DNA from 2 places in the Buttiauxella sp. AC142 genome. Region 2 is predicted to be linked to the other one. Evidence: predicted binding sites of a transcription regulator. Region 2 holds the regulator's gene; the other holds the start of a gene.
What was found. The regulator PurR, encoded in region 2, represses purine synthesis genes. The targets are predictions, from matches to a motif close to CANGCAAACGTTTGCNTG.

Region 1: AC0IWZ_RS21450 (nucleobase:cation symporter-2 family protein) is a predicted target of PurR. The motif match lies at 2,575-2,592, and genes of this name have one in related genera.

What each region holds. Positions count from the first base shown of each region.
Region 1 is NZ_CEEDCH010000001.1:4,598,260-4,614,726, forward strand. Features, by position in the region: gene AC0IWZ_RS21445 (AsmA family protein) at 1-1,005, opposite strand, end outside; gene AC0IWZ_RS21450 (nucleobase:cation symporter-2 family protein) at 1,132-2,523, opposite strand; gene gltS (sodium/glutamate symporter) at 2,753-3,955, shown strand; gene recG (ATP-dependent DNA helicase RecG) at 3,959-6,040, opposite strand; gene trmH (tRNA (guanosine(18)-2'-O)-methyltransferase TrmH) at 6,045-6,734, opposite strand; gene spoT (bifunctional GTP diphosphokinase/guanosine-3',5'-bis pyrophosphate 3'-pyrophosphohydrolase) at 6,739-8,850, opposite strand; gene rpoZ (DNA-directed RNA polymerase subunit omega) at 8,869-9,144, opposite strand; gene gmk (guanylate kinase) at 9,199-9,822, opposite strand; gene ligB (NAD-dependent DNA ligase LigB) at 10,078-11,766, shown strand; gene AC0IWZ_RS21490 (trimeric intracellular cation channel family protein) at 11,763-12,380, opposite strand; gene AC0IWZ_RS21495 (YicC/YloC family endoribonuclease) at 12,617-13,480, opposite strand; gene rph (ribonuclease PH) at 13,605-14,321, shown strand; gene pyrE (orotate phosphoribosyltransferase) at 14,460-15,101, shown strand; gene slmA (nucleoid occlusion factor SlmA) at 15,131-15,727, opposite strand; gene dut (dUTP diphosphatase) at 15,848-16,306, opposite strand; gene coaBC (bifunctional phosphopantothenoylcysteine decarboxylase/phosphopantothenate--cysteine ligase CoaBC) at 16,284-16,467, opposite strand, start outside.
Region 2 is NZ_CEEDCH010000001.1:2,326,778-2,343,244, reverse strand. Features, by position in the region: gene mdtK (MdtK family multidrug efflux MATE transporter) at 1-399, opposite strand, end outside; gene AC0IWZ_RS10800 (riboflavin synthase) at 627-1,268, shown strand; gene AC0IWZ_RS10795 (LacI family DNA-binding transcriptional regulator) at 1,313-2,236, opposite strand; gene AC0IWZ_RS10790 (glycoside hydrolase family 1 protein) at 2,293-3,684, opposite strand; gene AC0IWZ_RS10785 (PTS sugar transporter subunit IIC) at 3,739-5,058, opposite strand; gene cfa (cyclopropane fatty acyl phospholipid synthase) at 5,266-6,414, opposite strand; gene punC (purine nucleoside transporter PunC) at 6,701-7,894, opposite strand; gene punR (DNA-binding transcriptional activator PunR) at 8,010-8,942, shown strand; gene purR (HTH-type transcriptional repressor PurR) at 9,019-10,044, opposite strand; gene cydH (cytochrome bd-I oxidase subunit CydH) at 10,341-10,430, shown strand; gene sodB (superoxide dismutase [Fe]) at 10,470-11,051, opposite strand; gene AC0IWZ_RS10750 (C40 family peptidase) at 11,229-12,080, opposite strand; gene AC0IWZ_RS10745 (Grx4 family monothiol glutaredoxin) at 12,443-12,787, shown strand; gene rnt (ribonuclease T) at 12,850-13,503, opposite strand; gene gloA (lactoylglutathione lyase) at 13,599-14,006, opposite strand; gene nemA (alkene reductase) at 14,094-15,191, opposite strand; gene AC0IWZ_RS10725 (TetR/AcrR family transcriptional regulator) at 15,260-15,859, opposite strand; gene AC0IWZ_RS10720 (phosphoethanolamine transferase domain-containing protein) at 15,901-16,467, opposite strand, start outside.

The sequences.
Region 1 (16,467 bases), 2.3 Mb from region 2:
CATGCCTCTTTCCCAGCGGGAAGTGAACTGGCGTAGCGAAGCGGTTTGCTGATTAAAATCGACGTTGACGATGGGGTCGTTCAAATGTAATGCACCAATAATGAAATCACTGGCGTTCATTGACAGCCGGCCGTCATCACTTTGCCATCCGCCGTTTGCCAGCGTCAGGTTGCGCAAACTCAGATCTAAATCGGTTACTGCCCAATCCTTCCCTTCCAGTCGCGCGTCGGTGACTTCCAGGTTATCAATTTTCAGCGAAGGAACCGTGGTAAGCGGGGCCAGGAAATCGGTAATTGATTTTTCAGTTTGCAGACGAATATCGTTCAAACGCAGGCTACTAATTTGCCATGAACCGTCAGCAAGGCGATTGGCGTTACCTGTAAGCGAGCCGCGAGCCATATCGGCCCCAATAGTGGAAAGCGTCACCTGCTCGTTATTAATCGCACCCTGCAATAACACGTTGGTCGCTGGGACACCGTTGAGCGTCATGGACCCGGCACTAAACTGAATATCTGCGGTACTTCCCAGCACTTTACCTTTCGTCGGTTGCCAGGGCTTTACACCCCCGTTGACGCGTTGGGCATGTAAATCCCATTCGGTGTTTGGGCTGTTGAGGGCCATATCACTTAATTGCAGCATGTCGGCCTGGAATGGCAGCGGGGCGGCGTCAGGGCTGATGTTTAACGTTCCGTTTTGCAACAGAATATTGTCGACGTGCATAGGCTCTGAGAACTGACGTGAGCTAAGCCCAATATCAATATTCTTTGCGACCAGCGTCGCCGGTTGGCCTTTGCGCCCGAAGGTGACATTCGTCAGAGTGACGTGCGTGGGTGATGCCCAGCGATGATCCATCTCTTCAAAAGAGAAATTGTAATCACTCTTCTCATTAACCCAACTGCTAACCTGGGCGGCACCCCAATGGGTTTGCAGTAAAAGATAAGCAGCAAGAAGCAGTACAAGTACGACAACCAATATCGCAATGATTAGCTTTCCGAGAAATTTCATTGTCTTCCGTCCCATGAAGTTTCGGTAAAGGGTTTTATGCCCCATTTACCGTTATAGCTCAAGGATGGGATTGTCAGGAGGGGTAACACGCGCTGATGAGAACAAATCACCAGCGCGTGAGATACATCAATTTTTTTCAGGCGGGAAAATCAGGTTCAAAACGATAGCGGTGATACCACCGGCAGCAATACCTGAAGAGAGCAATGTCTTCAACCAGTCAGGCGCAAACTGCAAAATCAGCGGTTGCTGAGACACACCCATACCGACAGCCAGGGACAGCGCAATAATCATAATTGCGCGGCGGTTCAGAGGTTCACGAGAGACAATACGCACGCCGGACGCGGCGATGGTGCCGAACATCACGATAGTTGCGCCACCCAGAACTGGCTCGGGAATGTGTTGTACGAATCCGCTTACTGCCGGGAACAGGCCCAGCACAATCAGCATCAGCGCAACGACAAAACCGACATAGCGGCTGGCAACACCAGTAAGCTGAATCACGCCGTTGTTCTGGCCGAAGCAAGAGTTAGGGAAGGTGTTGAACACGGCGGAAACGCAGGAGTTCAGGCCGTTCGCCAGCACGCCACCTTTCAGGCGCTTCATATACAGCGGGCCAGAAACCGGCTGTTCGGAAACGTCAGACGTTGCCGTAATATCGCCGATGGTTTCCAGGGACGTCACCATAAACACCAGCATCAGCGGGATAAGCAGATTCCAGTCAATGCCCAGGCCGTAGTAGAGCGGGGTTGGCACCATGATCAGATCTGTATTGGTTGATGGCGCGACGTTCGGCAGCATGCCCATCGCCCAGGCCAACGCATAACCTACAGCCATCGCGATAACCAGTGACGCCACGCGTAAGTAAGGGTTTCGCTGACGGTTAAGCAAAATAATGACCAGCAGCACGGCACCCGCCAGCAGCAGATTTTTCGGCGCGCCAAAGGTGTGGTCGCTCATCGCGCCGTAGCCACCGCCAATGGATGTCAAGCCAACCTGAATCAGCGACAGGCCGATAATCATCACCACTACACCAGAAACCAGTGGCGTAATAATGCGACGAGCCAGATGCAGAAAGCGCGACAACAGCATCTCTGTGCAGCTTGCCAGCATCAACGTGCCGAAGAGTGCGGCCATCATGGTCGGGACATCGGCACCGCCATTTTTCAATGCCATGCCGCCCATAATCAACGGTGAAACAAAGTTAAAACTGGTGCCTTGAATAGACAGAAGCCCAGAACCAACCGGGCCCCAGGCTTTAATCTGGATAATCGATGCTACGCCTGAGGCGAACAAAGACATGCTGATAATGTGTTGGGTATCTTCAGCCGGAAGTCCCAGCGCCTGGCAAATCAACATCGCAGGCGTGATAACCGCTACAAACATCGCTAATAAGTGCTGGCCAGCAGCAAAAAGTGTTTGTGGAAGAGGAGGGCGATCCTCGAGGCGGTAGATCAATTCACTGGAATGAGTCTTAGCAATCGGTTGCGCATCGTCTGACTCAACAGCATTAACAGACATCGGAAATTATCCCCAGGAGAAAAAACGGTGATTTTAGCGGACTGAATGGTAAAAGCAAACGTTTGCTACCGAAGTTTCATAAGATAAAAAGTGTATATAACGACCTTTTTATATAACTTTCAGCTGTTTTTTGGTTAAAATCCAGCTGCTGACTTTTCTAAACCCTGAAATTCCAGTGAAGGATAATTAAAAGCGTCTGTGAGAAATATGCGCAAACAGGAGCACTTCTATGTTTTATCTCGACACACTTTCTACGCTTGTTGCCGCAACTCTCGTGTTGTTACTGGGCCGTAAAATGGTCCATACCATACCGCTGTTAAAAAAATACACTATCCCTGAACCGGTAGCGGGTGGACTCTTAATCGCTCTGGCCTTGTTGGTGCTCAAAAAGAGCGTCGGCTGGGAATTTGAATTTGATATGAGCCTCAAAGACCCTTTGATGCTCGCCTTCTTCGCCACCATCGGCCTTAACGCCAACCTTTCCAGCCTGCGTGCGGGCGGCAAAGTTGTCGGTATTTTCCTGGTTGTGGTTGTTGGTTTGCTGGTGATGCAAAACGCCATCGGTATCGGTATGGCGAGCCTGTTGGGTCTTGATCCATTAATGGGATTACTGGCAGGTTCTATTACGTTATCAGGCGGGCATGGTACGGGAGCGGCCTGGAGTAAGCTGTTTACCGAGCGCTATGGCTTCCAGAACGCCACTGAAGTTGCGATGGCTTGCGCAACGTTTGGTTTAGTGTTGGGTGGTTTGATTGGCGGGCCGGTGGCGCGTTATCTGGTCAAACACTCATCCACGCCAAATGGCACACCTGAAGATAGCATTGATCCCACCGCTTTTGAAAAACCGGCTGTCGGACGCATGATCACCTCAATGGTGATGATTGAAACCATTGCGATGATTGCTATCTGCCTTACCGTGGGTAAGTTTGCGGGCCAACTCATTCAAGGCACGAGCTTTGAATTACCGACGTTTGTTTGCGTGTTATTTGTTGGGGTTATCCTCAGCAACACACTCTCACTGCTCGGCTTCTATCGGGTATTTGAACGTGCAGTTTCCGTGCTCGGGAATGTCAGTTTGTCGCTGTTCCTTGCTATGGCGCTGATGAGCCTAAAGCTGTGGGAGCTGGCTTCTCTGGCGTTGCCTATGCTGGCGATTCTGACGGTGCAGACCATCTTTATGGCACTGTATGCCATCTTCGTGACGTATCGTTTGATGGGCAAAAACTACGATGCGGCGGTTCTCGCTGCGGGGCATTGTGGTTTTGGCCTGGGCGCAACGCCTACAGCAATCGCTAACATGCAGGCGATTACCGAGCGCTTTGGCCCGTCACACATGGCGTTCCTGGTGGTGCCAATGGTTGGCGCGTTCTTTATTGATATTGTCAATGCGTTGGTGATTAAGATGTATCTGATGCTGCCAATCTTTGGCTAAGCATCAGGCATTTGAATAGCGTTCCGTTTCAGGCATCCAGCGTTCAATGAGCGCGGTTGCCTGCTCGGGATAGCGTTCATGGATATGGCGCGCAAGGCGCTGTACTTCTGGAATCATCGCCTGATCGCGCAGCAAATCAGCTACTTTAAACTCGGCATTCCCCGTCTGACGCGTGCCGAGTAATTCTCCTGGCCCACGAATTTCTAAATCCTTTTGTGCAATCACAAAGCCATCGTTGCTATCGCGCAACACCTGCAATCGCAGCTGCGCCGTTTTTGATAGCGGCGATTTATAAAGCAACACGCAGTGGGATGCGACGGCACCACGGCCAACACGACCACGAAGCTGGTGGAGTTGCGCAAGACCGAGACGTTCCGGGTTTTCAATAATCATCAGGCTGGCATTCGGCACATCCACACCCACTTCAATGACGGTTGTGGCGATCAACAGATGAATCGAGCCCTCTTTGAAAGCCTGCATCACGGCCTGCTTTTCTTGAGGCTTCATGCGGCCATGAACCAGGCCAACGTTCAGATTCGGCAGAGCAGCTTTTAACTCATCCCATGTGACTTCTGCGGCCTGGGCTTCCAGCAATTCAGACTCTTCTATCAGTGTACAGACCCAGTACGCCTGGCGACCTTCATTGCTACACGCTTCTCGTACCCGTTCGATAATATCGTTGCGGCGTGTATCAGGAATCGCAACAGTGGTAACTGGCGTACGGCCTGGTGGCAGCTCGTCGATAGTGGACGTATCCAGATCGGCATAGGCCGTCATTGCCAGCGTGCGCGGAATTGGGGTGGCAGTCATGATAAGTTGATGCGGATGGAATCCCTGAATCTGGCCCTTTTCCCACAGCGCCAGACGTTGATGGACGCCAAAGCGATGTTGTTCATCAATGATGACTAACGCGAGCTGCGAGAACTGCACCTGTTCCTGGAAGATCGCGTGCGTTCCCACCACCATCGACACCTGGCCGCTGGCGATTGCGTCTTGCTGAGCGATACGGGCTTTGCCTTTCTGCTTTCCTGCCAGCCAGCCCACTTCAATTCCCAGCGGCGCAAACCACTGGCGGAAGTTATTGGCGTGCTGCTCGGCGAGCAATTCTGTTGGTGCCATCAGACCGACTTGTTTGCCATGCGCAATCGCACGCAGTGCGGCGAGTGCAGCAACCAGCGTTTTGCCCGATCCTACATCACCTTGCACCAGGCGCATCATCGGTACATCGAGTGCTAAGTCGTGTTCGATTTCCGCCACAACGCGTTCCTGCGCACCGGTTGGTTTAAACGGCAGTGCTGCTAACAGGCGGTTTTTTAACTCGTCATGATCATGCAACGGCAACGCATGATAACGCTGGGCACCCGCACGCAACGCGAGCATGCTCAGGTTATGAGCCAGTAATTCTTCGAGTATTAAGCGCTGTTGAGCTGGGTGTTTTCCCGTTTCCAGATCGGCTAACTGCATGGTTGGCGGCGGGCGATGCAGAGTGCGCAACGCTTCTGGCAGGCTCATCATTCCCTTGCTCAAATCAGCCGGGAGCAATTCTGCAATGGCGCAGGTATCCAGCAATTCCAGAGCCTGGTCGGTGAGTTTGCGCAGTGTCGCCTGGCGGATACCTTCCGTCGTGGGGTAAACCGGCGTCAGCGTTTCCTGCAATTCTGGTGTGCTGAGGTCGCCCTGAATACGGTATTCCGGGTGAATCATTTCCGCGCCGTGCGTGCCGCGTTTCGCTTCACCATAGGCAAGCACGCGTTTACCGTTCGCGAGGCTGTTTTTCATTGCGGCGTTGAAGTTGAAAAACCGCATCGTCAGGATGCCGGTACCGTCAGAAATCTGGCAGGTCATCATACGGCGGCGGCCAAAACTGATATTACAGTTCAGCACTTCGCCTTCTACCGTGGCGTATACACCGGGTATAAGGTCGTTAATAGGGTAGAGATGGGTGCGGTCTTCGTAGCGAAGCGGAAGGTGGAGAAGAAGATCCTGAATGGTATACAAGCCAATTTTGGCTAGTTTACCGCTCTGGCTGGCGCCCACTCCGGCAAGCGTACTTAACGGTATGGCATCCAGCAAACGGCCTTTCATCCGACTACTCCGCAGATTGCATTGTGGCCCACCATGCGGCATCAGCTTCTATCTCACCTTGCTGATTCACATGCGGGTAGGGCAAACCTTTACGGCGAGAAACGCGCGCCAGCACCGGGTAACCGCCTTCAAACAGCAGTCGCTGTTGCTCGGACTCCGGCAGGGTACTGTTTTCGCGTTGATACATTCCGGCATTCTGACGTTGGCGCTGCGCTTCATAAAGAATGAGGGCGGAAGCCACGGAAACGTTTAGAGATTGCACCATGCCAACCATCGGAATAATGATGTCCTGGTCAGCCAGCGCTAGTGCTTCTTGTGTGATACCGGTTTTTTCCTGACCCATCAGAATGCAGGTCGGGCGCGTGTAATCAATTTCGCGAAAATCGACGGCTTTATCCGAAAGGTTGGTGGCGAGGATTTGCATCCCGTTGTTTTTCAAATGGCTAACGGCATCGCCAATATTGCGGTGTGTTTTCACTTCAACCCAGGAGTTACTTCCGGCAGCAGAAGAGGCCATGGTACGCATTCTGTTACCAGGCCAAACCGCGTGAACTTCATGCACGCCCACTGCATCAGCGGTGCGAATAATCGCTGAGACGTTATGAGGTTTATGGACTTGTTCCATGCAGACGGTCAGATCAGGCTGACGCCTGGCAAGCATCTCGCAAATACGCGCATAACGTTGAGGATTCATAACACTAGTTTCGGTTGCGGGTAACTTTAATGACATCCGGCATTACGCGAATCTTGCGCATAACATTGGCCAGATGAACACGGTCGCGGGCAGATAAACGAATGAACGCGCTGTAAACGCGGCCATCTTTCTCTTCAGTATTCAGACTGTGGATATTCGAACCTGCGGTATTGATTGCCGCGGTCAGGTTTGCCAATGCACCCTGATGGTTGAACATATCCACTTTAATTTCAGTGAGGAATTCTTGCTCGGTCTCTTTATCCCACTCGACCGCCATAAACTTCTCGGCTTCTTTTTGGTAGCCACGGATATTACGGCAGGACTCATGGTGAATAACTAACCCTTTGCCAGGGCTGACGTGAGCCACAATCGGGTCACCAGGAATTGGGCGGCAACACTTCGCGAAGGTAATCAGCACACCGTCAGCGCCTTTGATAGGCAAGTGGCTGTGCGCGGGTGTATTTCCTTGCGCAATTACCGATGATTCACCTTGCAGATTCTTAGCCACCACTACGCTCATGGCGTTGCCTAAACCAATTTCAGCCAGCAAATCGTCAAGCGTGGCGAGCTTCATACGCTCAAGCTCACGTTGAATATTTTCCGGCGGAACTTCAGCAAGCTTGCGGCTACCACCTAATGCATGGTTCAGCAGACGGCGCCCCAGGCTGACGGAATCGTCTCGCTTGAGGTTTTTCAGCATCTGGCGGATTTTGGCTCGCGCTTTCGAACTTACAACGAAGTTCAGCCAGGCAGCGTTAGGGCGAGCGCCCGGTGCGGTAATGATTTCGATTGTCTGGCCGCTGCTAAGCGACTGTGACAGCGGATAGGGTTGCCTGTCGACACGAGCACCAACGCAGGCGTGACCGATGTCAGTATGCACGGCATAGGCGAAATCGACAGGTGTCGCGCCCGCTGGCAATTCGACAATGCGCCCTTCCGGGGTGAAAACGTAAATCTCATCCGGGAACAGATCGGATTTTACGCTCTCGATAAATTCAAATGAGCTACCTGCGCTTTGCTGCAACTCAAGCAGGCTTTGCATCCAGCGCTGGGCGCGAATTTGCGCGGTAGTGCCACTTTCGCCTTGCTCTTTATAAGCCCAGTGAGCGGCAACACCCATTTCTGCCATCTGGTCCATATCTTCGGTACGGATTTGCACTTCAACTGGCACACCGTGTGGGCCAATCATTGAAGTATGCAGGGACTGATATCCGTTCGCTTTTGGAATGGCGATATAGTCTTTAACCCGGCCCGGACGTGGCTTGTAGAGGCTATGCATCTGCCCAAGAACGCGATAACAGGTATCCATATCGTGAACAATTACGCGGAAAGCGTAGATATCCATAATCGAGTGGAAACGCTGCTCTTTAAGCGTCATTTTGCAGTAGATGGAGTAAAGATGTTTCTCGCGGCCACTGACGCGGCAGGGAATGCCTGCTTCTTGCAAACGCCCGTCGATTTCCGAGAGGATTTTTTGAATCATCTCTTTGCGGTTACCACGTGCGGCTTTCACGACTTCTTTAATGACGCGATAGCGGTTCGGGTAAAGCGCTTCAAAGCCCAGTTCTTCCAGCTCGGTTTTCAGGTGATGAATACCAAGACGGTGTGCCAGGGGGCTATAAATTTCGAGGGTTTCGCGAGCAATGCGGCGACGCTTATCAGGGCGCAACGCCCCAAGAGTGCGCATGTTGTGCGTACGGTCAGCGAGTTTGATCAGAATGACGCGGATATCTTGCACCATCGCCATGATCATTTTGCGGAAGTTTTCAGCCTGAGCTTCTTTCTTATCGCGGAATTTCAGTTTGTCGAGCTTAGATACCCCTTCCACCAGTTCGGCAACGCTTTTGCCAAACAGTTGTTCCATATCCTGGTAGGTGGCAGGGGTGTCTTCAATCACATCATGCAGTAGAGCGGCCATCAGCGTTTCATAGTCGAGTTTCATCTCGGCCAGAATGCAGGCAACAGCTACAGGATGGGTGATATAGGGTTCACCGCTTGAACGTGCTTGTCCCTCGTGAGCATCACGCGCAACAAGGTATGCTTGCCGAAGTCGCTTAATCTGCTCCTCGGGCAAGTATGTTTGAATCAGTTGATTCAGGCTTTCAAACAGATACAAGGGCTACCCGCAGGCTAATTAACGACGACCTTCAGCAATAGCGGTAACGGCCTGCAATTCTGCGGCTTCCTGCTCTTGCTGTTCCTGGCGATCACGAACATCGAGAATCTGGTTGGTAATCAACCCTTCTTCGATTTCGCGCAGTGCGATTACAGTCGTTTTGTCGTTTTCTTCAGCAACGAGTGGATCTTTACCACCAGTTTGCATCTGACGAGCGCGACGTGCGGCGACCAGAACCAGGTCAAAACGGTTACCAATTTTCTCAACAGCGTCCTGAACAGTTACGCGTGCCATAATTAAAATGCTCCACAGATGAAGAAATGACTGGGCATGATACTGAAACTGGGCTCAGTCTGCCAATAGTTTGCTGATTAAAGCGTCATGTCGCGCTTTTTGGCGACCCATTCGTAGACGCTCGGCACGAATGATAATTTTTAAATCTGACAGTGCGGTGTCAAAATCGTCGTTGACAATTAAATAGTCATATTCAGCGTAATGGCTCATTTCTGCAACAGCCTGTTCCATACGCTTCGTGATGACTTCTTCACTATCTTGCCCGCGACCACGCAGGCGTCTGTCCAGCTCGTCTTTTGACGGTGGCAGAATAAAGATACTGCGGGCTTGCGGCATTTTCTCACGGATTTGCTGCGCACCTTGCCAGTCAATGTCCAGGAAAACGTCAACGCCGGTTGCCAAAACTTGCTCAATGGCATGGCGAGATGTGCCGTAGTAATTACCGAACACTTCCGCATGTTCAAGGAATGCGTCTTCAGCAATCATCTGCTTAAACTCTTCCTTTTCCACAAAGAAATAGTGCTCGCCATGTTTCTCTCCCGGACGAATACCACGAGTGGTATGGGAAATAGAAACTTGCGTGTCGTACAGCGGTTGTGTCTTTAACAAAGCCTGGATGAGGCTGGATTTTCCTGCTCCACTTGGAGCGGAAACAATATAAAGCGTGCCTTGAGCCATGAGTTCTAACTTATTCTGTAAGCATAAAAAGAAGTGCGTATACCGGCCTATTATACACGGCGTCTTCCCGTCACGGTGAATTTGTCACGTTCAATGGCAATATTTCTGCCATTTTGCGTAATACTTTCCAAAGATCACATCGTGTTACTGCAACAAATTAACTTCCTGTGAAAGCCTCTCGCATTCTGCTGAATCATCATTCGTCATGCTTACTTCCTGGCGTTATACCTTCCTGAGTTTTAAATGGAGGGATTTATGTTGTGGATAACAAAACTTATCGGTTTGCTGGTTTTGCTCAGCTCAGTGGCATCAGCAACCTGCCCTGACTGGTCGCCTGTGCACGCCCAGAAGGAGATGGGAAAACTGAACGAAAAGCTAACAGAATGGGATTGGGCCTATTACCAACAAGGTACCAGTATTGTCAGCGACGCGACCTACGATGGGCTACGCAGTCAGTTTAATGAATGGCAGCATTGCTTTAACCCTGCGGAGCAACCGCAAGAACCTCAGCTTTTCACGGAGGGGAAAGTGCTGCACCCGATTGCTCATACCGGTGTTAAAAAACTTCCGGATGCTGCGGCTGTTGCACAGTGGATAAATGGCAAGTCAGATCTTTGGGTACAGCCCAAAGTGGATGGCGTTGCGGTAACACTGGTTTATCAACAGGGTCGTTTGCTCAAACTCCTTAGCCGTGGCGATGGCGAGAAAGGACAGGACTGGACGGCAAAAGCCAAAATGATTGATGCCATTCCTAAAATGCTTTCCGGTCCGCTGGCTAACAGTGTTTTACAGGGAGAGGTTTTCTTGAAAAGGGAAAATCATGTACAGAAAACAATGGGGAGTATCAGTGCCAGGGGAAAAGCCGCCGGTGCCATGATGCGCAAGGGGGATGCGGGATTACTCAAGGAATTGGGGATATTTATTTGGGCGTGGCCTGATGGCCCCGCTGATATGAACCAAAAGCTAAACTCGCTTGAGAAAGCAGGTTTCTCACTGACTAAAACATGGTCAAAACCTATTAAATCCATGAGCGATATCACCACACTACGGGAGTCCTGGTTTGCGGGCTCCCTACCGTTTGTGACGGATGGGATTGTCATTCGCCAATCCCAGGAACCAGCTGGAAAGCATTGGCTTCCTGGTAAAGCGACATGGGTGATAGCCTGGAAGTTTCCACCTGCACAGCAACTTGCAGAAGTTAAAGATGTTCAATTCTCGATTGGACGCACTGGAAAAATTGCCGTTGTCCTAAACCTGAACCCTTTACAGATTGATGATAAACAAGTTAAGCGCGTCAACATCGGTTCAGTTAAACGTTGGCAGACTATGGATATCGCGCCTGGTGATCAGGTGATGGTGAGTCTTGCTGGGCAAGGGATTCCACGAGTTGATGAAGTGGTTTGGCGCGTCAGTCAGCGTAATAAGCCGCAACCTCCATCAAAAGAGATGATTACGCCTTTAAGTTGCTTGTATTTCGAAACCCGGTGCCGTGAGCAGTTTATTGCTCGACTGGCATGGATAAGCTCTCCCGCTGTTCTGAATATAAATGGTGTGAGCGTAAGTTCATGGCAGCAACTTCAACAAAAATTGAGCCTGGAACATATCTTTTCCTGGTTGGCGCTCACGCAGGAAGAGTTATCAAAAATTAGCGGTTTCTCTTCAGCTAAAACCGTGCAACTTTGGCAGCAATTCACGAAAACACGGCAGTTGCCGTTTAAACAATGGTTGATGGCATTTGGTCTGCCGCTACCAAGAGCAGTACTCACGACAATGCCGGATTCACAATGGCTGCATTTAGTCGCCCGGGATGAACTAAACTGGCAAAAGCTTCCCGGTATTGGTCCCGGGAGAGCTAAAAAGTTGGTGGAGTTTGTGAATCACCCCCAAATCGCGGCCCTTGCGGCTTTTCTGGCGCAGCAGGGAATTCAGGGGTTTAGCAATTAGTGATCCGCGTGCTTGTAATGAAACACGGGCAAGCCAAGGCGCAGGCGCAATGCCAGCAAACGCGTGGTGAATCCAAATATCAATGTGGAAATGATAACGACGTCCTGGTTGGAAACGTAGTGCTGCAAAACGATGTAAAGCACCGCAGAGGCGAACGCAATGCCTGCATACAATTCCTTCTGAAATACCAGTGGGATGCGTTTACAGAACATGTCGCGTAGTACACCGCCAAACACACCCGTTACCACGGCTGCAATTATTGCGATGATTGGCCCTTCCCCCATATCCAACGCAATTTGCGCACCGATGATCGAGAACACCACCAGGCCCAGGGCGTCTAGCACCAGAAAAAGACGGCGCAGGTGAGGCATTACAGGAGCAAACACTGTTGTGAGTACCGCCGCGACGGCAACAATGATGACATATTCAGGATGCTTCACCCAACCCAGAGGGTAGTGCCCCAGGAGGATATCGCGTACTGAGCCACCCCCAAGAGCCGTGGCTGTTGCGATGATAATCACACCGAAAGTATCCATACGACGGCGGCCAGCTGCTAACGCGCCAGTCATTGCCTCGGCAGTAATGCCGACCAAATAAAGAATATGTAACAGCATTGATACCCCCAATTTAAACGCTGGGAGGGTAACGTTTTGCGAATGACATCACGATTGAGTTTTTTTAAAGCGAAGCGGTTTCGATAACATTTACTAATGCAAGAATGTTTTTATCGGCAGTTATATATGGGTTTTTATTGCTGGATGGATTTAAAATGGATTAGTTAAATTATTGCTTAAAGAGAGCTCAACTAACAAAAGCCCGCATGGCGCGGGCTTAAAGTTCAATATGAACATTACTCAATGTTCTGGATTTGCTCGCGCATCTGCTCAATCAGCACTTTCAATTCAATAGCTGAATTGGTGACATCTGAATTGATAGATTTTGACGCCAGGGTGTTCGACTCGCGGTTGAACTCTTGCATCATAAAATCGAGGCGGCGGCCAACAGCTTCTTTTTTCTTCAGAATGTTGTACGTCTCTTTAACGTGCGCTTCGAGGCGGTCAAGCTCTTCAGCGACATCTACACGCTGCGCCATTAACACCAGTTCTTGTTCAAGACGGTTATTTTCAAGCTGAACTTGAGCGTCTTCAAGTTTGGCAACTAAACGCTCGCGCTGCCATTTCAGAACTTCTGGCATTTGCGCACGAACTTTAACGACTTCACCGCTCACACCTTCAAGGCGTTGCTCGATAAGTTCTTTCAGTGCCTGACCTTCTGTTTCACGCGCAATAATGAAGTCGTCCAGCGCGCCGTCCAATGCGGCAAGGATTTCAGCGGTAATGGCATCGAGATCCTGCTCTTGAGCAGACATCACACCAGGCCAGCGCAGAATATCAACCGGGTTGATTTCGCCTTCGTCGCTTTGCATTTTTACCCAGTTCGCTGCTTCAACCAGCTGTTTAGCCAATTTTTCGTTGAGCAGCAAAGAGCTTTGAGAGCGAGTATCGGGCTCGAAACGCAGGTTACATTCGACTTTCCCACGGGTTAAGCGGGTACGAATACGCTCGCGTGCCACAGGTTCGAGGCTACGGAATTGCTCCGGCATGCGGATGTAAGTTTCGAGATAACGCTGGTTTACCGAACGTAACTCCCAGGAGGCGCTGCCCCATTCGCCTTTAACTTCACGTCGGGCATAGGCGGTCATACTGCGGATCATATTTCGTAACCGTATTCTGTAATAGATGTGGGGATTATAGCCATGCCCGGCCTGACAGGATAGGAATAAGCGAGCGAAGTCCGTATAATGCGCAGCCACATTCGTTTTAGCCGGAGATAACCCCATGCGTCCATCAGGTCGTAGCGTCGATCAAGTGCGCCCAGTCACCCTGACCCGTAATTACACCAAACACGCAGAAGGCTCCGTGCTGGTCGAGTTCGGCGATACTAAAGTACTTTGTACCGCCACCGTTGAAGAGGGTGTTCCGCGCTTTCTGAAAGGCCAGGGTCAAGGTTGGATCACTGCTGAATATGGTATGTTGCCGCGTGCAACCCATAGCCGTAATGCTCGTGAAGCAGCAAAAGGTAAGCAGGGCGGCCGTACTCTTGAGATTCAGCGCCTGATTGCTCGTTCACTGCGGGCAGCAGTGGATTTGAAAGTCTTGGGCGAATACACCATTACTCTGGACTGCGATGTTTTGCAGGCAGACGGTGGCACTCGCACAGCATCTATTACGGGTGCATGTGTTGCGCTGGCTGATGCTCTGAACAAACTGGTTGCTGCTGGGAAATTAAAAACCAACCCAATGAAAGGTATGGTTGCAGCGGTATCAGTCGGTATCGTTAAAGGCGAAGCTCTGTGCGACCTGGAATATGTTGAAGATTCTGCAGCAGAAACCGACATGAACGTCGTGATGATGGAAGATGGACGCATGATTGAGGTTCAGGGCACCGCAGAAGGCGAGCCGTTCACCCATGAAGAGTTGTTGGCGCTACTGGCGCTGGCACGAGGGGGAATTGAATCAATCGTAACGGCGCAGAAGGCGGCGTTAGAGAATTAATTTTAGGCGACTCTGAGAGTCGCCTTTTTTATACCCGTGATACTTCAGGCTTCATTGTCGTTGGCAGTATTCGCTCGCCATGACGTAACTCGAATTATTTCAGGTAAATGTATAAATGAAATTTATAGGAGCAAATCCATGAAACCGTATCAGCGCCAGTTTATTGAGTTTGCGCTTAACAAGCAGGTCCTTAAGTTCGGCGAATTCACGCTGAAATCTGGCCGCACCAGCCCGTATTTCTTCAATGCAGGGCTGTTCAATACCGGGCGCGACCTGGCACTGTTGGGGCGTTTTTATGCCGCCGCGTTAGTTGATTCGGGGATTGAGTTTGATTTGCTGTTTGGGCCGGCTTACAAAGGGATTCCAATTGCGACGACTACGGCTGTTGCGTTGGCCGAACATCACGAGCTTGATCTGCCATATTGCTTTAACCGCAAAGAAGCAAAAGATCATGGTGAAGGCGGTAATCTGGTCGGTAGTGCACTGCAAGGGCGCGTGATGCTGGTGGATGATGTGATCACCGCAGGGACGGCAATTCGTGAATCAATGGAAATCATTGCGGCGAACAATGCCTCTCTGGCGGGTGTGCTAATTTCTCTTGACCGCCAGGAACGTGGCCGTGGCGAAATTTCAGCTATTCAGGAAGTTGAGCGTGATTACCAGTGCAAAGTGATCTCAATCATCACTCTGAAAGACCTGGTTGAATATCTGGAAGAAAAACCTGAGATGGCCGTGCATTTAGCGGCTGTACAGGATTACCGTACTCAGTACGGCGTATAAGAAAAAGGGCCTTTTAAGGCCCTTTTCAATTAACGAAGCTGTGCGGCAACCAGTGGCCAGCGGGTATCAAAATCATCGGTCGGTAAATAGCGGAACTCGCTACGCACAAAACGCGACAGCGTCCCTTCACAAAATGCCAGAAGAAGACTTGCCAGCAGTGATTCATCTGTGATGAAACCTTCTCCTTCACGCATCTTTTTTTCGCGCATGACCTGGCGCAACTGGACTTCGATGCGCTCAAAAAGCTGATTGATCCGGCCTTGCAGTCGGTCTTGTTCAAACATCAATGCATGACCGGTCAGAATGCGAGTCAGGCCAGGGTTACGTTCGCCAAATCCCAGAATCAAGAGAACGATTAAACGTAAACGTGCGTGGGTATTTTTCTCATCTTTCAGAATAAGATTGATACGGGTAATCAGAGTGTCTTCAATAAACTCGATAAGGCTATCGAACATCTTCGTTTTACTAGGAAAATGTCGATAAAGTGCTGCTTCGGAAACACCAACAGTCGCCGCAAGCTTGGCGGTTGTGATTCGTTGGCTGCCATCACTGGATTCAAGCATTTGGGCCAGAGACTGAAGTATTTCTTCGCGACGATTCCGTTTCGCAATTTGTTTTTCTGCCATGTTCTAAAATACCCCTGAAATAACGCACTTGTCAGGCAAGTAGCCACACAGCGCTCGCAAACTTAAAGTTTGCGGTTTTTTCACATTTTTTACGCTGTGGGGTTACGTGTATAAACGAAGTTACTGACGGCCTGAATGGCCGAAACCACCTTCGCCGCGGTCGCTGGAGTCAAAATCTTCAACCAGGTTGAATTCAGCCTGTACGACAGGCACAAATACCATTTGAGCAATACGCTCACCGGGTTCAATAGTGAAGTGGTCTTGTCCACGGTTCCAGACTGAAACCATCAACTGACCCTGGTAATCGGAGTCTATCAGCCCAACAAGGTTGCCTAAAACTACGCCATGCTTATGACCAAGACCTGAACGAGGCAGAATGACTGCCGCCAGAGACGGATCGGCGATATGGATAGCCAGCCCCGTTGGAATCAACTTGGTGACACCAGGAGCTAGCTCTACGGCGTCATCCAGGCAGGCACGTAGATCAAGACCCGCAGAGCCGGAAGTTGCATAAGTCGGCAGTGGGAACTGTTGGCCAACGCGTGGGTCCAGAATCTTAACGTCGATTTTTTTCATCATAACGGGTAACTATCTCGTTCAGTAAAAGATGGCCAAGGAGTTCCTTACGCTCAAGAGGTAAGACTTTATCTCCATCCTGCCAGAAAAGGTGTAATGCATTGTTTTCGCTGTTAAATCCCTGTCCTGCTTGTGAAACATCATTTGCACAAATCAGGTCGAGG
Region 2 (16,467 bases):
TGCACGCAGGTAGCCGACGGCTTTATCGGCCAGTTGTGGGTCGATATTTTTCATCGCATGGATGATATAGCCCGCGTTCCACAGCACAATCATGATGAGCGCCGAGACAATGCCCGCCAGCCAGAAGCCCTGGCGAATCTGGTGCGCGATACGCTCACGGCGACCAGATCCGTTGAGTTGTGCCACGGTAGGCGTCAGCGCCATTAACAAACCATGGCCGAACAGAATGGCAGGTAGCCAGATGGAGGTACCGATTGCCACAGCGGCCATATCGGTTGCGCTGTAGCCACCGGCCATCACGGTATCGACAAAGCCCATCGAGGTTTGTGCGATTTGCGCGAGGATGACAGGTATCGCCAGCGCGAGCAGCTGGCGGGCTTCAACTATGTACTTCTGCATTTTTAACACCTGATTATTATTAGTTATTAGAAAGACAACAAGACCGCCAGAAATGGCAGAAAAATAGGAATTGCAGGGGAATTAGCCTGACTATTGTAGCGGCAGAAAACGAATACGCCAGCCAAATAATGGTGGGGTAGTGCGGATAGCTGGCAAGCTGTTTTTCCAACTGTTAAAGTGCTGCATTACGAATTATCAGCAGCCGAATAATTACCAGGAGTTTGACGATGTTTACAGGTATTGTGCAGGGTACTGCGACCCTGGTCTCCATTGATGAGAAACCCAATTTCCGTACCCACGTAATTGAAATGCCAGATGAGATGTTACCTGGCCTTGAAACAGGCGCGTCGGTGGCACACAACGGCTGTTGCCTGACCGTCACCGAAATCAATGGCAACCACGTCAGCTTTGATTTAATGAAAGAGACGCTGCGTATTACCAATCTCGGCGAGTTAGTTGTGGGTGATAGTGTGAACGTCGAACGCGCGGCTAAATTTAATGATGAAATCGGCGGGCATCTTATGTCCGGTCATATTATGACGACCGCTGAAGTAGCAAAGATTCTGACCTCAGAAAATAACCGCCAGATCTGGTTTAAAATGCGCGATAAAACCTTGATGAAATATATTCTGCATAAAGGATATATCGGCATTGATGGTATTAGCCTGACGGTCGGTGAAGTCACGGCTTCGCGTTTCTGCGTACATTTAATTCCGGAAACGCTTGAGCGCACTACACTTGGCAGTAAAAAACTGGGGAATCGTATTAATATCGAAATCGACCCGCAAACCCAGGCGATAGTAGACACCGTTGAGCGCGTGCTTGCGCAACGTGAAGCGACACTGGATGCGTTGCTACCGAAGGCGTGATTGCAGGGTTTTGTCGGATGCCGTTTACGCGACATCCGACTTTCTTATGCAATCAACAAACTTCCGCGCACCAAATCACTGGTATGCCGATCCCCAAGCAGTAATTCCACCGCCCGACGCGCAATACTCTCCAGGGGATATTTAATCGCTGGAATGGCGTTTGCCCCCGGCATTCGGGTTGAACCATCAAGACTGAATACCATCACTTGTTCAGGCACGTGTAACTGGTACTGATTGAGCATCATCATGGCTTCCTGCGCCTGAGTGTCATCGGTCACTAGCAATGCGGAAAACTTCACACCGCGATTGATCAGCCGTTGCAGCGCGATACGCACCGAGGATTCATCCTCAATCACCAACTGCCGGTTAAAAGGCACCACGTGGTTGTGCAGCGCCTGGTGATAACCCTCAAGGGTTTGGGCTGCCGCTTCACCGCTGGCAAAGTTTATCAGGGCGATTTGCCGCCGTTTCTGGTTACACAAATAGTGCACGGCGGTTTCTGCCGCGAAAACGTGATCGCATTGAATACTCAGCGCATTCGAACCGCTCAGGCAATCAATCAGCATAATATCGTCGTCGAGCGGAGGGAGTGAGAAACGCGCCCCCACAACCAGCAACGCATCACATAACCCGTTTGAAAGTTCCTGAGCGGCCTGCGCCACGCTGTCGTGGTCATTGGCGAAGCGTAACAGCAGGTGTTTATGATGCTGGTTAAGCTGTTTCTCCAGCGCTTGCAGGTAGCCTGTGGACTGCTGAATATGCTCGGTGGCACAGATTACGCCAATGCAATTGGTTGATTGGGAACTCAAAGATTGAGCAATCGCATTGGGCTTGTAGTTAAGTATTTCTGCCGCGCGCAAAACGGCCTGGCGACTCTCTTCTTTCACGCCGCGACTGCCGCTTAAAACACGCGAAACGGTGGCTTTAGAAACCTGTGCAAGGCGTGCTACATCATTAATATTCGACATGGTGTGAGTTTCCCGCTTCTCAGCCAGAAACGGGCCTTGCGGCCCGAATGCTGAGATTACGTACGATCGTTAAAGCCATTTTCTGCGGAAGTTGCTTTGTACCACTCACCGCTTTTCTTGATAGTGCGTTGCTGAGTCTCAAGATTTAACGAGACAAAGCCATAACGGTTTTTGTATGCATTGCACCAGGACCAGTTATCAATAAACGTCCACATGTGATAACCCAGGCAATTACTGCCTTCACTAATGCCTTTATGCAGCCATTTCAGGTGGTCGCGCACGAAATCAATGCGGTAGTCATCCTGAATCTGGCCGTTCTCGTCGAAACGCTGTTCGTTTTCAACGCCCATGCCGTTCTCAGAAATATAGCAATTTGGGTTGCCATAATTTTCACGCAGGTTGGTGAGAATATCGTAAATCCCTTGCTCGTAAATTTCCCAGCCACGATACGGGTTCATTTTGCGGCCCGGCATTTCGTAGGCTTCAAAGAACCATTCCGGCATAAACGGGCTGTCCGGGTTAACCAGCGAGTCGCGGCACTTGATGCGGCGCGGCTGGTAGTAGTTGATACCCAGTAAATCGACGACACCCGCTGCAAGCAGCTCTTTGTCACCCGCCTGGCACTCAGGCAGTTGACCATGTTCTTTCAGCAGTGCAACCAGTTCTTGCGGATATTCACCACGCAAAGCTGGGTCGAGGAAGCTGCGGTTGAACATCAGGTCAGCGATGTTTGCCGCTTTCACATCCGCAGGGTTTTGCGAACGCGGATAAGAAGGGGTGAGGTTGAGGATAATACCAATTTCGCCGCCGTCGTTACGCTGGTGGTAAGCCTTTACCGCCAGGGAGTGGGCAATCATGGTGTGGTAGGCGACGGTTGCCGCACGTTTGAAATCCACCACGTTCGGGTAATGGAAATCATACAGATAGCCGCCTTCAACAGGCACTACCGGCTCGTTGAAAGTGAACCAATGCTTCACGCGGTCGCCAAACAGCTCGAAACAAACGTTCGCAAATTCAGCGTAGGCCGTGACAACGTCACGACTTTCCCAGCCGCCTTGCTGCTGCATAACCATCGGCATATCAAAGTGGAACAGGTTGATAAACGGCTTAATGCCCTGCGCCACCAGTTCGTCGATAACCTGATTGTAGAAGGTGACGGCTTCCTGGTTAACCGCGCCACGGCCTTCAGGAATCAGACGTGCCCAGGAAATCGAGGTGCGGAAGGTGTTGTGATTCAGCTCTTTGAGCAGGGCGATATCTTGCTTCCAGTTTTTGTAGAATGTGGAAGTATCTGCTGGGCCCACACCGTTGTGGAAGCGGGTGGGTTGTTCCTTATACCATTGATCCCAGATAGTGGCGGACTTGCCAAAAGAGAGGGTTTCGCCTTCGGTTTGTGGCGCTGAACTTGCGCTGCCCCACCAGAAATTTTCAGGAAATACGTATTTCATACAGTTCCTCTTGTGACGGACGAGCCTGCCAGACCGGCAGGCAAAAGTAGTTGATTAGTTCACGGTAATCGGGTTTTCACTTTCCTGTGCGCTACGCTCTTCATCCTGTTTGATCAGAGTGCGTTCGTAAGCTTTCAGGAATGGGTAATACATCACAGCCGACATGACCATACAAATTAGACACATGATTACGGGACTTACCGCCCAGTTTGCGGCCCACGAGGCCCCAATCGGCGCAGGCGTTGTCCACGGAGTGAGCGATACCACTTGTGCAACCCAACCTAATTTGGTTGCGATATAGGCCAGTGTTGCGTTAATCATCGGCACCAGCGTAAACGGCAGAAAGAACAGCGGGTTCATGATGATTGGCGTACCGAACAGAATCGGTTCGTTGATATTAAAGAAGCTAGGAACCACACCCATTTTGCCGATGGTGCGCAGGTGAATGGCACGGCTACGCAGCAATAAGAAGGCCAGCGGGAGCGTTGAACCTACGCCGCCAATCAGCAGATAGTGATCCCAAAAACCTTGCAGATAGATGTGCGGCAGAACATTACCCGCGGCCAGCGCCGTCTGGTTAGCGGAAAGGTTAGCCATCCAGAACGGGTTCATAATCCCGGTGACGATTAACGCGCCGTGAATACCGGCAAACCACAGGATTTGGCAGATAAACACTGAAATCAGAATCGCAGGCAAAGAGTCTGACGCTGAAACCAGTGGCGCCAACAGGTGCATAATGGCTTCAGGAATAATCATGCCGGTGGTGGACTCGATGAACAGGTTCAGCGGGTGCAGCGTGGCGACAATCACCACCACCGGGATCAGGATTTCAAAGGAGCGCGCCACGCCGGTAGGCACTTCTTTTGGCAGGCGAATAGTGATGTTGTGGCGTTTTAAGAACGCGTACATTTCACTGGCGTAAATCGCGGTAATCAGCGCGGTAAAGATGCCCTGGCCCGAGAAATACTGCGTCGAAATCTGCCCGTCTTTATAAGGGGCGGCAACCAGCAAAAAGGCCATAAATGCCAACAGACCCGTCATGATAGGGTCGAGCTTGTAGTGCTTGCCAAGACTTGCGCCGATACCGACGGAGATAAAGAACGTCATCACGCCCATGCTGAGGTTAAACGGCAGCATGAGTTGTTCACGATAAGTGAGCGAGAAATTCAGCCACGAGCGGGCAAAACTCCAGGTGCTGTCAGGCGAGAACGGCGGGAAAATAAACACTAACAAGAACGAACCGATAATCATGAACGGCAGAGCTGAGATAAAACCATCGCGGATAGCGATGACATGGCGCTGAGAACCCATTGCTCCGGCCATGGGGGTGACTTTGTGCTCAATCACATTGACCATTTTTTGGTAGATGCTCATGGCGGTATCCTTGTTATTGTTTCGGAAAGTGCGGTTATTGTGAAACAAAACGGAAACCGGTTTCCAACTGAGAAACGAATAAGTGTTAACGGGATCAAACTCAGGAAGAAAGGAGACCAGGAAACGTGAGGAGGGTCACGCTTTGTTAAGAGAATGCTATAGAGTTGCAGTAAATAGTGACCCCGGAGATACCGGGGCCATTACTCATTAATGAGGAACTCGTAAGCCGTCTTCAATGCCGCGACTAAAGACTATTTGCCAAAGCTGAATATCACGGGCGCGGAAGGCTCCGGCACAGGCATTCAGATAATAACTAAACATGCGTTTAAAACGTTCGGAATAGTTATCGGCGATTTCAGGCCAGTGCTGCAAGAAACGCTCATTCCAGGCCATTAAGGTTTTATCGTAATCGGCACCAAAGTTATGCCAGTCTTCCATGACGAAATGCTGTTCACTGGCTTGTGCAATCTGGCACACCGACGGCAGACAGCCATTCGGGAAGATATATTTATCAATCCACGGATCCACGCTGTTATTGGTTTTATTGGAACCAATGGTGTGCAGCAGGAAAATCCCTTCCGGTTTCAGATTACGGTCGGCGACCCTAAAATAGGTGGCATAGTTTTTTGGCCCGACATGTTCAAACATGCCGACGGAAACAATGCGGTCAAATTGCATATCCAGTTCGCGATAGTCTTGCAGCAAAATAGTGACATCAAGACCCGCACACCGTTCCTGCGCCATTTTTTGTTGTTCAGCAGAGATCGTGACACCGTGTACCGCGACGCCGTAATGTCGGGCAGCATATTGCGCAAGACCGCCCCAGCCGCAACCAATATCCAGCAGCGTCATTCCCGGTTCCAGTTGCAGTTTATCGCAGATCATTTTTAGTTTGGCGTTCTGCGCATCGCTGAGCGTGGTGGCTTCTTTCCAGTAACCACAGGAATATTGCATATGCTCATCAAGCATGCGGCTAAATAAATCGTTGCCGAGATCGTAATGTTCTTTGCCAACAATCCAGGCGCGTTTTTTAGATTGCAGATTCATTATCCGGGCAGCGGCAATGCGTAGCGTGTCTTTTAAATGGCGGGGAAGTTGATCCTCGAGTCCGGCACGAATGGCATTATTGAAAAATATATCCAGACGCTCGCAGTCCCACCAACCGTCCATATAGCTTTCACCCAGCCCGAGTGAACCCTCTTGCAGGACGCGTTTAAAAAAATCGGGGTGCTTAACCTGTATATCGAAAGGGCGTGGGCCGTTTATTTCCACTCCAGCCTTAGCGAGCATTTCGTTAACAATTCGATACCACGGGTTATTTCTTATGCTGACTTCTTCTATACACGATGAACTCATAGCTTCTCCATCACCATTGTGTGAGGAACCTTCAAACAGCGTAGACGCTATTTTGGGCATGTGAGAAATGTCACGGAAAAAACCGTGAGCCTGATATCCGACGTAGAACAGAGAAAGGGGCGAGTGCCCACAAAAAAAGCTCTCAAAACAACAAACGGGAGCACAAAGGCTCCCGTCACGATTTCATTATAATTATGCTGACAACCGAGCCGTTAATGAGTATAGGCTCGCCTGTTTAGTGATTCAATGAAATATTGTTAGCACGCTAAGTTATTCACTAACATCATTAATGCGCATCGGATTCAGCAGGTTGCCAGACCTCTGCATTTTTACGGCGCTGCATCAGATAACCTAACATTGCCAGCGCAATGGTCACCAGCATCACGCTGGTGGTCGTCAGCAGCGGCGTTGCCACAAGCCAGGAAACCATCAAACTTGCCAGGAAGCACAGGCCCAATTGCAGCGTGTTTTGCAGCGCAGCGGCTTTACCCGTGGCCTGCGGGAATGGCAGCAGTGCTGAAGCGACAACGATAGGGTAAATTGCGCCGTTGGCTATTGCCATGATACAGAATGGGATCAGCAGCAGCGTCAGGGTCGCGTGACCGCTTATCGAAACCGCCCAGGTGCCGAAAATACTCAGCGTATATAAAGCCAGCAGCCAGGGCAGCATTTGCTTGCCGTTCCATTTTTGCAGCGCGCTGCGACAACCGTAACCGCCAATCAGGAAGGCAATGGTTTGTGGCACGTAGCTCAGGCCGATTGCCGCCGGGCTGTAACCCATATCGTTCAGGATGAATGGGGAACCGGTCAACCAGGCAAAGAAGCTTGCGGAACAAGCGGCATAAATCAATACGTTGCCGCTATATACGCGATTGCGCAGCAACGACATAAAGCTGACTTTGTTGTCTTCAGTTTGCGGGTGATGCTGAGTCCGTGGTTTCAGGCGCAGCGTTGGGATCATCAACACCAGGGTGATAGCAAACAGGGTGGCGAAAATCGCCTGCCAGTCGAAGTGCGTCAAAATCCAGCTACCGAGCAGCGGTGCCAGTGCCGGAGACAAACCAACCAGCGGCATAATTGTTGCGAAAATACGATTTGCGCGGTTTGCCGGGTAGTAATCCGTTACCAGCGCCTGCCAGCTCACCGCCGCAGAACACACGCCAACGGCCTGTACAAAGCGCAGGACCAGCAGCGCGGTGGCGCTTTCGACCCACAACATGCCGATACAACCGATGGCAAACAGACTCAACCCGGCCAGTAACACAGGTTTGCGGCCGAAATGGTCAGACAGCGGCCCCCACATTAACTGAGCGAACGCAAATCCGGCGAGGAACAAACTCAAGCTTGCGCTCACCGCGGAAGCATCGGTCTGTAAATCTTGCTGAATAGCCGCGAAAGCTGGCAGATACATGTCTGTGGCGAGGAACCCCAGCACACTTAATCCGGCCAGCCAGATAAGAAATCCTTTTGATGGTTGCATGTTTTTCTCTTGATTTATCTTGCAGGTTGATTGCCGCGAGAGTGTACGGAGTGCAATTACGCTTGTGAAACGCTAATATTTGTCTATTGCGTTCAAAAAATTTGTGAGCAGAAAAATGTGGTCTGAATATTCGCTGGAAGTGATAGATGCGGTGGCGCGCAATGGCAGCTTCAGCGGTGCTGCACAGGAGTTGCACCGCGTTCCGTCTGCCATCAGCTATACGGTACGGCAACTGGAAGAATGGTTAGCTGTTCCGCTGTTTGAACGCCGTCATCGTGATGTCGAATTAACCCCCGCGGGCGTCTTTTTTTTGAAGGAAGGGCGCTCTGTTATCAAAAAAATGATGACGACACGGCAGCAGTGCCAGCAGATCGCAAATGGATGGCGCGGACACCTGGCGATTGCGGTCGATAATATTGTAAAACCCGAACGCACGCGCCAGCTGGTGTTGGATTTCTACCGCCATTTCCCGGATATCGAGCTGCATATTTATCAGGAAGTGTTTAACGGTGTGTGGGACGCGCTGGCGGATGGGCGCGTTGAAGTTGCGATTGGCGCAACGCAGGCCATTCCTGTCGGTGGGCGTTTTGCCTTCCGGGACATGGGGACACTGAGTTGGCGTTGCGTGGTGGCTGCAAATCATCCCCTGGCGGTACAAGGCGGTACGTTAAGTGATGACGACTTACGTGCCTGGCCGTCGCTGGTTCTGGAAGATACCTCGCGTTCCTTGCCAAAGCGTATTACCTGGCTGCTGGATAACCAGCGGCGTGTAGTGGTGCCAGATTGGGAGTCGGGTTCCGATTGCCTGAGTGCAGGTTTGTGTATCGGTATGGTGCCATTGCATATCGCAAGGCCGTGGGTAGATTCCGGTAAATGGTGCGAGCTGACGCTGGATAACCCATTCCCGGATGCCGCGTGTTGCCTGACGTGGAAGCAAAATGATGCGTCACCCGCGCTAGCCTGGTTATTAGATTATCTGGGAGATAGCGAAACGATGAATCAGGAGTGGTTGCAGGAGCCTGACAGCGCTGCTTCACAGAGTTCGTAGGGTGGATAAGCCGCAGGCGTCATCCACCATTTACGTCAGAACTGTCGGATGACGCTGCTGTACGACCTACGCTATTTTAGCGGCGGTAATCGCGGAACGGACCGTCGGCTACGGAGCGGCGTTCAATCAGGCGCGGATGCACTTCAATGGACTGCGACTCTTCGCGTTTGTTGACGATTCTGTCCAGCAACATGTTAAACGCCGTTTCACCCAGCGAATCTTTTGGCTGGTGAATGGTGGTCAGTGCTGGCGAGAAGAAGCGGGCGTTACGCACGTTATCGTAGCCAATAATTGAAAGATCCTGCGGCACACGCAGACCCATTTCATCAGCGGCACAAATCGCGCCCATCGCCATAATATCCCCGCCACAGAAGACTGCCGTTGGACGATGAGACTGGCCGAGAATCTGCTGCATCGCGCGGTACCCAGACTCTGGCTCAAAGTCGCCCTGAACAATCCAGTTTTCTGGAATGGCGATACCGGCTTCTTCCAGCGCTTTCATAAAGCCTGCGTGACGACCGCCGCCGGTGTTACGTTCCATTTGGCCAGGAATGGCGCCAATTTCACGGTGGCCGCGTTCAATCAAATAACGCCCGGCCAGATAACCGCCGTGGAACGCGTTATCGACCACAGAGTCGGTGAAGTCTGCGCGAGCTTCGCCCCAGTCCATCACCACCATGGGGATATGGCGATATTCTTCGAGCATTGTCAGCAGTGATTCCGGATACTCAGAACACATCACCAGCAGGCCATCGACGCGCTTTTGCGCCATCATTGATAAATAAGCGCGCTGTTTTTCAAAGTTGTTGTGCGCATTGCCCAGAATCAGGGTATAGCCTTTTTCAAAGCAGCTATTTTCCACGGCTTCGATGATCTCGGCGAAATAAGGGGCTTCGCTGGAAGTGGCAAGCAGACCAATCGTTTTGGTGTGATTAACTTTAAGGCTGCGTGCGACGGCACTAGGTGAATAGTGCAATTCTTTGATTGCCGCCCAGACCGCATTGCGAGTCTCTTCCGCCACAAAGCGAGTTTTGTTAATCACATGTGATACGGTTGTAGTGGAAACGTTTGCGCGCTTCGCCACGTCCTTGATTGTCGCCATTAAATTTCACTCCAGGCCATATCGTAAACTCCTGATAACTAATATGTTAAACGTTTGCGTACACTGACTCCTGAGGCAACGTTTGGGTTGCGGGTATGCCGGGATTGCGACATAAAACGGAAGGAGGGCATAGAATTGATGGTACGCAATAAATTAGCGAGGGATTTTGGCCTATCCGGAAGAAAAGTGGAAGAGGGAAAAGCGATATCAGGTTAAAACCAGGAGGATTTTTATTTCTGGTTGTGGGAAAATCACTCTGACACACCGATTGTAAGGTAATTAAAAGGAGTTTATTGATGAGCACAGATTTGAAATTTTCAATCACCACAACGGTCATTGTTCTGGCACTGATCGTCTGTGGCGCGTTAACTGCCGTACTGCACTGATTAAAATGGGCCGCAATCGCGGCCCATATCTTTTAGGTTTTACGCTGCCAGATTCTTCGCAACAAATTCCCAGTTCACCAGCGCCCAGAAATGCTCAAGGTAGCCTGCGCGAGCATTACGGTAGTCGATGTAGTAAGCATGTTCCCATACGTCTACTGTCAACAGCGGTTTTGCCGCAGTGGTCAGCGGGGTGCCGGCATTAGACGTTGAAACGATAGCTAATGCGCCATCTTCTTGCTTAACCAGCCAGGTCCAACCCGCGCCGAAGTTTTTGATAGCCGCGTCGGTAAACTGCTGTTTGAATTCAGCAAAGCTACCAAAAGATTTATTGATGGCTTCCAGCAGTGCGCCTGTTGGTTCGCCACCTGCGTTTGGCGCCAGACAGTTCCAGTAGAATGTGTGGTTCCACACCTGTGCTGCGTTGTTGAATACGCCGCCTTCTGAAGTACGAACGATCTCTTCCAGAGTTTTACCTTCAAACGCGGTGCCCTTAACCAGATTGTTCAGGTTAGTGACGTAGGTTTGATGGTGTTTACCGTAATGGTATTCCAGCGTTTCGGCAGAGATGTGCGGGGCTAAAGCATCTTTCGCATATGGTAGTGCAGGTAATTCGAACGACATTGCAAACTCCTTATTACCCATCATTCTTCGAGCCGCATCGTTGACTCAAATGAGTTAGGGTATCTATTGTTAAATAAACACTTTTAGTGCGGGTTTAGGTTAACAAATTGAAAGGAAAAGCAAAAGAGAAACGCACTTACCCGTTTAAGGGCAAGTGCGAGTTTTTACGAAGAGGGATTAACGAATGGTTTTTGAGGTCATAACGCGTTTGGCACCCACATAATGGCGCTGCCAGTAATCTTCACTTAAAGACGTGATTTGAATATCGCGACCCGTGCGAGGTGACTGGATGAATTTGCCATTGCCAACATACACGCCAACGTGATCAGCGGTGCCGCGACCACGGGTGCGGAAGAAGACCAGATCGCCTGTTTCCAGTTCGCCACGGTCTACTGAAGAAGCATCACGCAGATGGTACATCTCGTTCGCGGTGCGCGGAATGCGGAATTTCACCAGGTCTTTATAAGCGTAGTAAACCAGACCGCTGCAATCGAAACCGGTATTTGGCGACGTGCCTCCCCAGCGATACGGTTTGCCAATCTGGCCCATCAATTTATTCATTGCCGTTTTTTGTGCTTTTTGCACGCGGACTTTATGCGCCTGAGCAATAGTCGTTGGATGCTCTGCTTTAACTTTCACACAACGCGTTTTGTAACCTTTGCGAGGTTTACTGCATTTTTCGGTGAAAGTAACAGGCTGGACTTTTGCGAGCTGAGAGGATTTTTTGCGGTCGGTTTTGGCAAGATTCTTGGTTTTGGTGCTGCTGGCATTTTTAACGGTTTTACTTTTCGCGGCAGCGGTTTCTTTTTTCTTGCTTGCAGTCTTGGTGGTGGTGCTTTTCTTGCTGGCGGTAGTGGTTTTCTGTTTACTCTTACTGTTCTTTTCTGTGCTCTTCGTTGTGGATTTCACAACGTGCGCCTTTTGCGCGACCACGGGACGAGCGTGTTCAGACGCCTGCGTCAATGGTATATACGGCAAGGTAAATAGCAGAGCACAGAGCGTGATAGATGTTTTTGTTATCCGCGCCACTCGACATTCCCCTGGTTAAAATAAATGCATGATAAATACCATCATGCCCGTGTATGATTTTGCGAAACCCGCCGATTCTAATCCATAAGGCGCAATAAAGTTAATAACCTTTTTCGATTCCTCTTCCTGTTTCGTTACCGAACGCAAAAAAAATGACCAAACTAATGGTTGTGAGGCTATTTATTGATCGTGCTTATAGTTATTTCCTGATTTCCCGCTGCGGGAAAAGTGTTATTCTTGATGCATGTTGTCCCTCCATCGCGCAGCACAGAGAAACCCTGTAAAAAATGGTGTTTTCTGGAGAGGGTGTCAATCGCTACAATGGCAGGCTAATGCCAGTACTTGGTTTGAGGAAGCAAGCAATGAGCACTATTGAAAAAATCCAACAACAGATCACCGAGAACCCAATTCTTCTTTATATGAAAGGTTCTCCGAAACTGCCTAGCTGTGGTTTCTCTGCCCAGGCTGTGCAGGCGCTGTCTGCCTGTGGCGAGCGTTTCGCATACGTTGATATTTTACAGAACCCAGACATCCGTGCTGAGCTGCCAAAATACGCAAACTGGCCGACTTTCCCGCAGCTGTGGGTTGATGGCGAGCTGGTTGGCGGCTGCGACATCATCATCGAAATGTATCAGCGTGGTGAGTTGCAATCTCTGATTAAAGAGACCGCAGCGAAGCATAAATCTGAAGAGCCAGACGCAGAGTAATTATTTGCTCATGTGTTTTGTGCTAATAAAAAAGCGACCGGCTTAGGTCGCTTTTTTTATGCTTAAGATTCAGCCTCTGCCGGAAGCGGAAGAGGCCAGCCACCTAAGCGTTTCCAGCGATTGACGATTTCGCAAAACAGGTGCGCTGTTTGCTCGGTGTCATACAGAGCAGAGTGCGCCTGGCTACTGTCAAACGGCATGCCCGCGGCGATGCACGCTTTCGCCAACACCGTTTGCCCTAATGCCAGTCCGCTTAACGCGGCGGTATCAAAGGTGACAAACGGATGGAACGGGTTACGTTTGAGTGATGCGCGTTCTGCCGCTGCCATCATAAAGCTGTGATCGAATGTGGCGTTATGGGCGACCATAATCGCACGGTTGCATCCGCTGTCTTTGATGCCTTTACGCACCATTTTGAAAATCGCATGCAGCGCATCATATTCGCTGACGGCACCACGCAACGGGTTGTGCGGATCGATACCATTAAAGGCCAGCGCTTCAGGCTGAAGGATTGCACCCTCAAACGGATCGACATGGAAATGCAGGGTTTCATCCGGCGATAACCAGCCGTCTTGATCCATCTTTAAAGTGATGGCTGCGACTTCCAGTAAAGCATCGGTTTTCGCGTTAAAGCCGGCAGTTTCTACATCAATGACTACCGGATAAAAACCACGAAAACGGTCGCACAGGCTATGCAGTTGCGTGTTGTCAGACATCAGGATCTCTTAGTACGGGGAAAAAGCAGCGCGCATTATGGCAAATTTTAGGGAGGGTTGCAGTAGCGGGCGCAAAAATGCCCGCTACTCGGGTATTAGTGACCCAGACCTTTGCCAGCGTCTTTACTTTCGATCAGCTCAATTTTGTAGCCGTCGGGATCTTCAACGAAAGCGATAACGGTGGAGCCACCTTTGACCGGACCAGCTTCACGCGTCACATTGCCACCGTTTTGGCGAATACGTTCGCAAGCTTCGGCTGCATTATCAACGCTCAGCGCGATGTGACCGTAAGCATTGCCCAAATCATAGCTTTCGGTGCCCCAGTTATAAGTCAGCTCAATAACCGCTTCTTCCGTTTCCGGACCGTAGCCCACGAAGGCCAGAGAGTATTTATATTCAGGGTTTTCGCTGGTACGCAGCAGGGTCATGCCCAGTACGTTAGTGTAAAACTCGATGGAGCGTTGCAGGTTGCCGACACGCAGCATGGTATGAAGTAAGCGCATAAATTCCTCGAAGAATTAGAAGGTTAATTTCTAAATGTGAGGTAAGTATAGCGGCGAATAAACGCCGCTATCAACGGAAGACTCTGATTATAAGGTCGGATAATCGGTATAACCTTCAGCGCCACCGCCGTAGAAGGTTTCAGGGCGCTGGGCGTTGAGTTCTGCATTGTGATGCAGGCGCTCAACCAAATCAGGGTTCGCGATGTAATCACGGCCAAACGCGACAGCGTCTATCAAACCTTTTTCGATTAATGCTTCTGCTTTTTCTGGGGTATAAGCGCCTGCACCAATGATCACACCGTTGAAACATTCGCGTACTTTCTGACGGAATGCTTCGGTGTATGGCTTGCCGCCGGCCCAGTCTGGTTCAGACATGTGCAGATAAGCAATGCCACGTTTGTTCAGTTCTTCAATCAGATACAACGCATCGGCTTCTTCATCCGGGCCGTTGTCCACATTCTGGAATGAACCGACTGGAGAGACACGAATACCAATACGGTCAGCGCTCCATTCTTTGCTCACAGCATCAACCACTTCCAGCACCAGGCGCGCGCGGTTTTCACGGCTACCGCCGTACTCATCGGTGCGATGGTTAGAAGATGGTGAGAGGAACTGGTGCAACAAATAACCGTGCGCAGAGTGCAGTTCAACCATATCAAAACCAGCGTCACGTGCGTTTCCTACCGCCTGGCGGAAGTCATTCACGATGCCTGGAATTTCATTGAGCTCAAGTGCGCGCGGCATGGATGTATCGACGCGAATGGCATGGCCGTTTTCATCACGAAGCGAAGTGCGGGTACCGGCAGAAAGTGCAGATGGAGCAACCGGCGCTTGCTGTCCAGGCTGAATACTGGTGTGGGAAATACGACCGGTATGCCACAGTTGCACAGCAATACGGCCATCTGCGGCGTGAACGCCCGCCGTAATTTTCTTCCAGGCAGCAATTTGCTCATCGCTATGCAAACCTGGTGCGCCTTCATAACCTTTCGCTTGCGCTGAAATCTGCGTCGCTTCACTGATGATAAGCCCTGAGCTGGCACGCTGGCGGTAATATTCACCCATCAAAGGCGTAGGGATATCACCCGGCACGATGCTGCGCAGTCGGGTCAGTGGAGCCATAAAAATGCGGTTCGGGGCGGTAATAGCACCAACTTTCAGTGGAGTAAATAATTTATCTGCTGACATATAAAACGCCTCTAATAGACCGGTCGTCTACTGTTTGATTAAATAAAAAGTACTGAAATAAAAGCCTGTCAGGAGACAGGCTCCGCTAATAATTGAGTGACGTGAGCGAGGGCGCATTCCAGCGGTATCGCGCTACGTGAAATCTTCGCCTGCAAGCTCGCTCCGAGCCAAAGGGCATAAATCACCTGAGCCTGGTTGAACGCGGAATCGGTCAATTTCAGGCTTTTCTCTGCGTGACCTTTTTCCAGTGCATCTGCAAGCTGGGAAACAATCTGTGCCGAGCCTTGATTCAGCGCCGCACGCATATCTTCTGAAAGGTCGCAAACCTCCGCCGAAAGTTTGACCGTCAAACAGCTGATCAGGCTACCGTGCTGGGAAAACCAGTTAACAGTTTCCTGATACCAGGCCAACAATCTTTCGCGGTACGTTCCCGCGCCACAGGAAAAGTGCTGCTGCAATCGCAGGTTATAAGCCGTGTAATAGCGCTCCAACATCGCCACGCCAAACGCTTCTTTAGAGCGAAAGTAATGGTAGAAAGATCCTTTCGGGACTTCGGCAGTGCTTAACAATTCGCTCAACCCCATGCCAGTAAACCCGCGCTGCAGGCAAAGCTGCTCGCTGGTCGCAAGGAGGTGTTCGCGTGTGTCATGGTCAGGATGTCTGTTCATGGGGAAAGACTGTAATAGACCAGTCGGTCTAACGCAAGTTTTTAGGGGAAAATTTTTACGATGTTTTTGTGACTAATGAACAGCGATGCGTAATCGCTATAAAAAACTGAAGCCACCAGAATAATGATCAACAGTCCCGCCAGAACCCCGACCAGGCGGATGAGTAGGGTGTACCACCAGCGTGAAGCCTGGATTTTAATCGCTGACAGAAACAATGCGGATACCAGTCCAGCCAGCCCGATCCAGAGCAGTAATGGCGGGGTTATTAACCCGGATGCGTTATGGGAGTCGGTTTCAAAGACGCTACTTACAATATGAGAGTCAATGACTGCACCACAGGTAAACATAAAGTAATTGTTCGCCGCACAACCCATCACCAATATCACCAGCAGTGGCTTACGTATCCACGGAAAATTAATCATATTGAAGAGGGATAACCAGGCGCTGAACAAAACCACGGGCACGGAAATGGCGAATATCCAGCTGTGAAATGAGTCCGCGGCAATGATGTCCCATGCGCGTTTTATGAACAGTGAATTAATCAAAGTAAAGAAAAGGGCACAGCACAGGTTAAATCTGGAGTCGTTACACCGTAACCTTTTATTGAT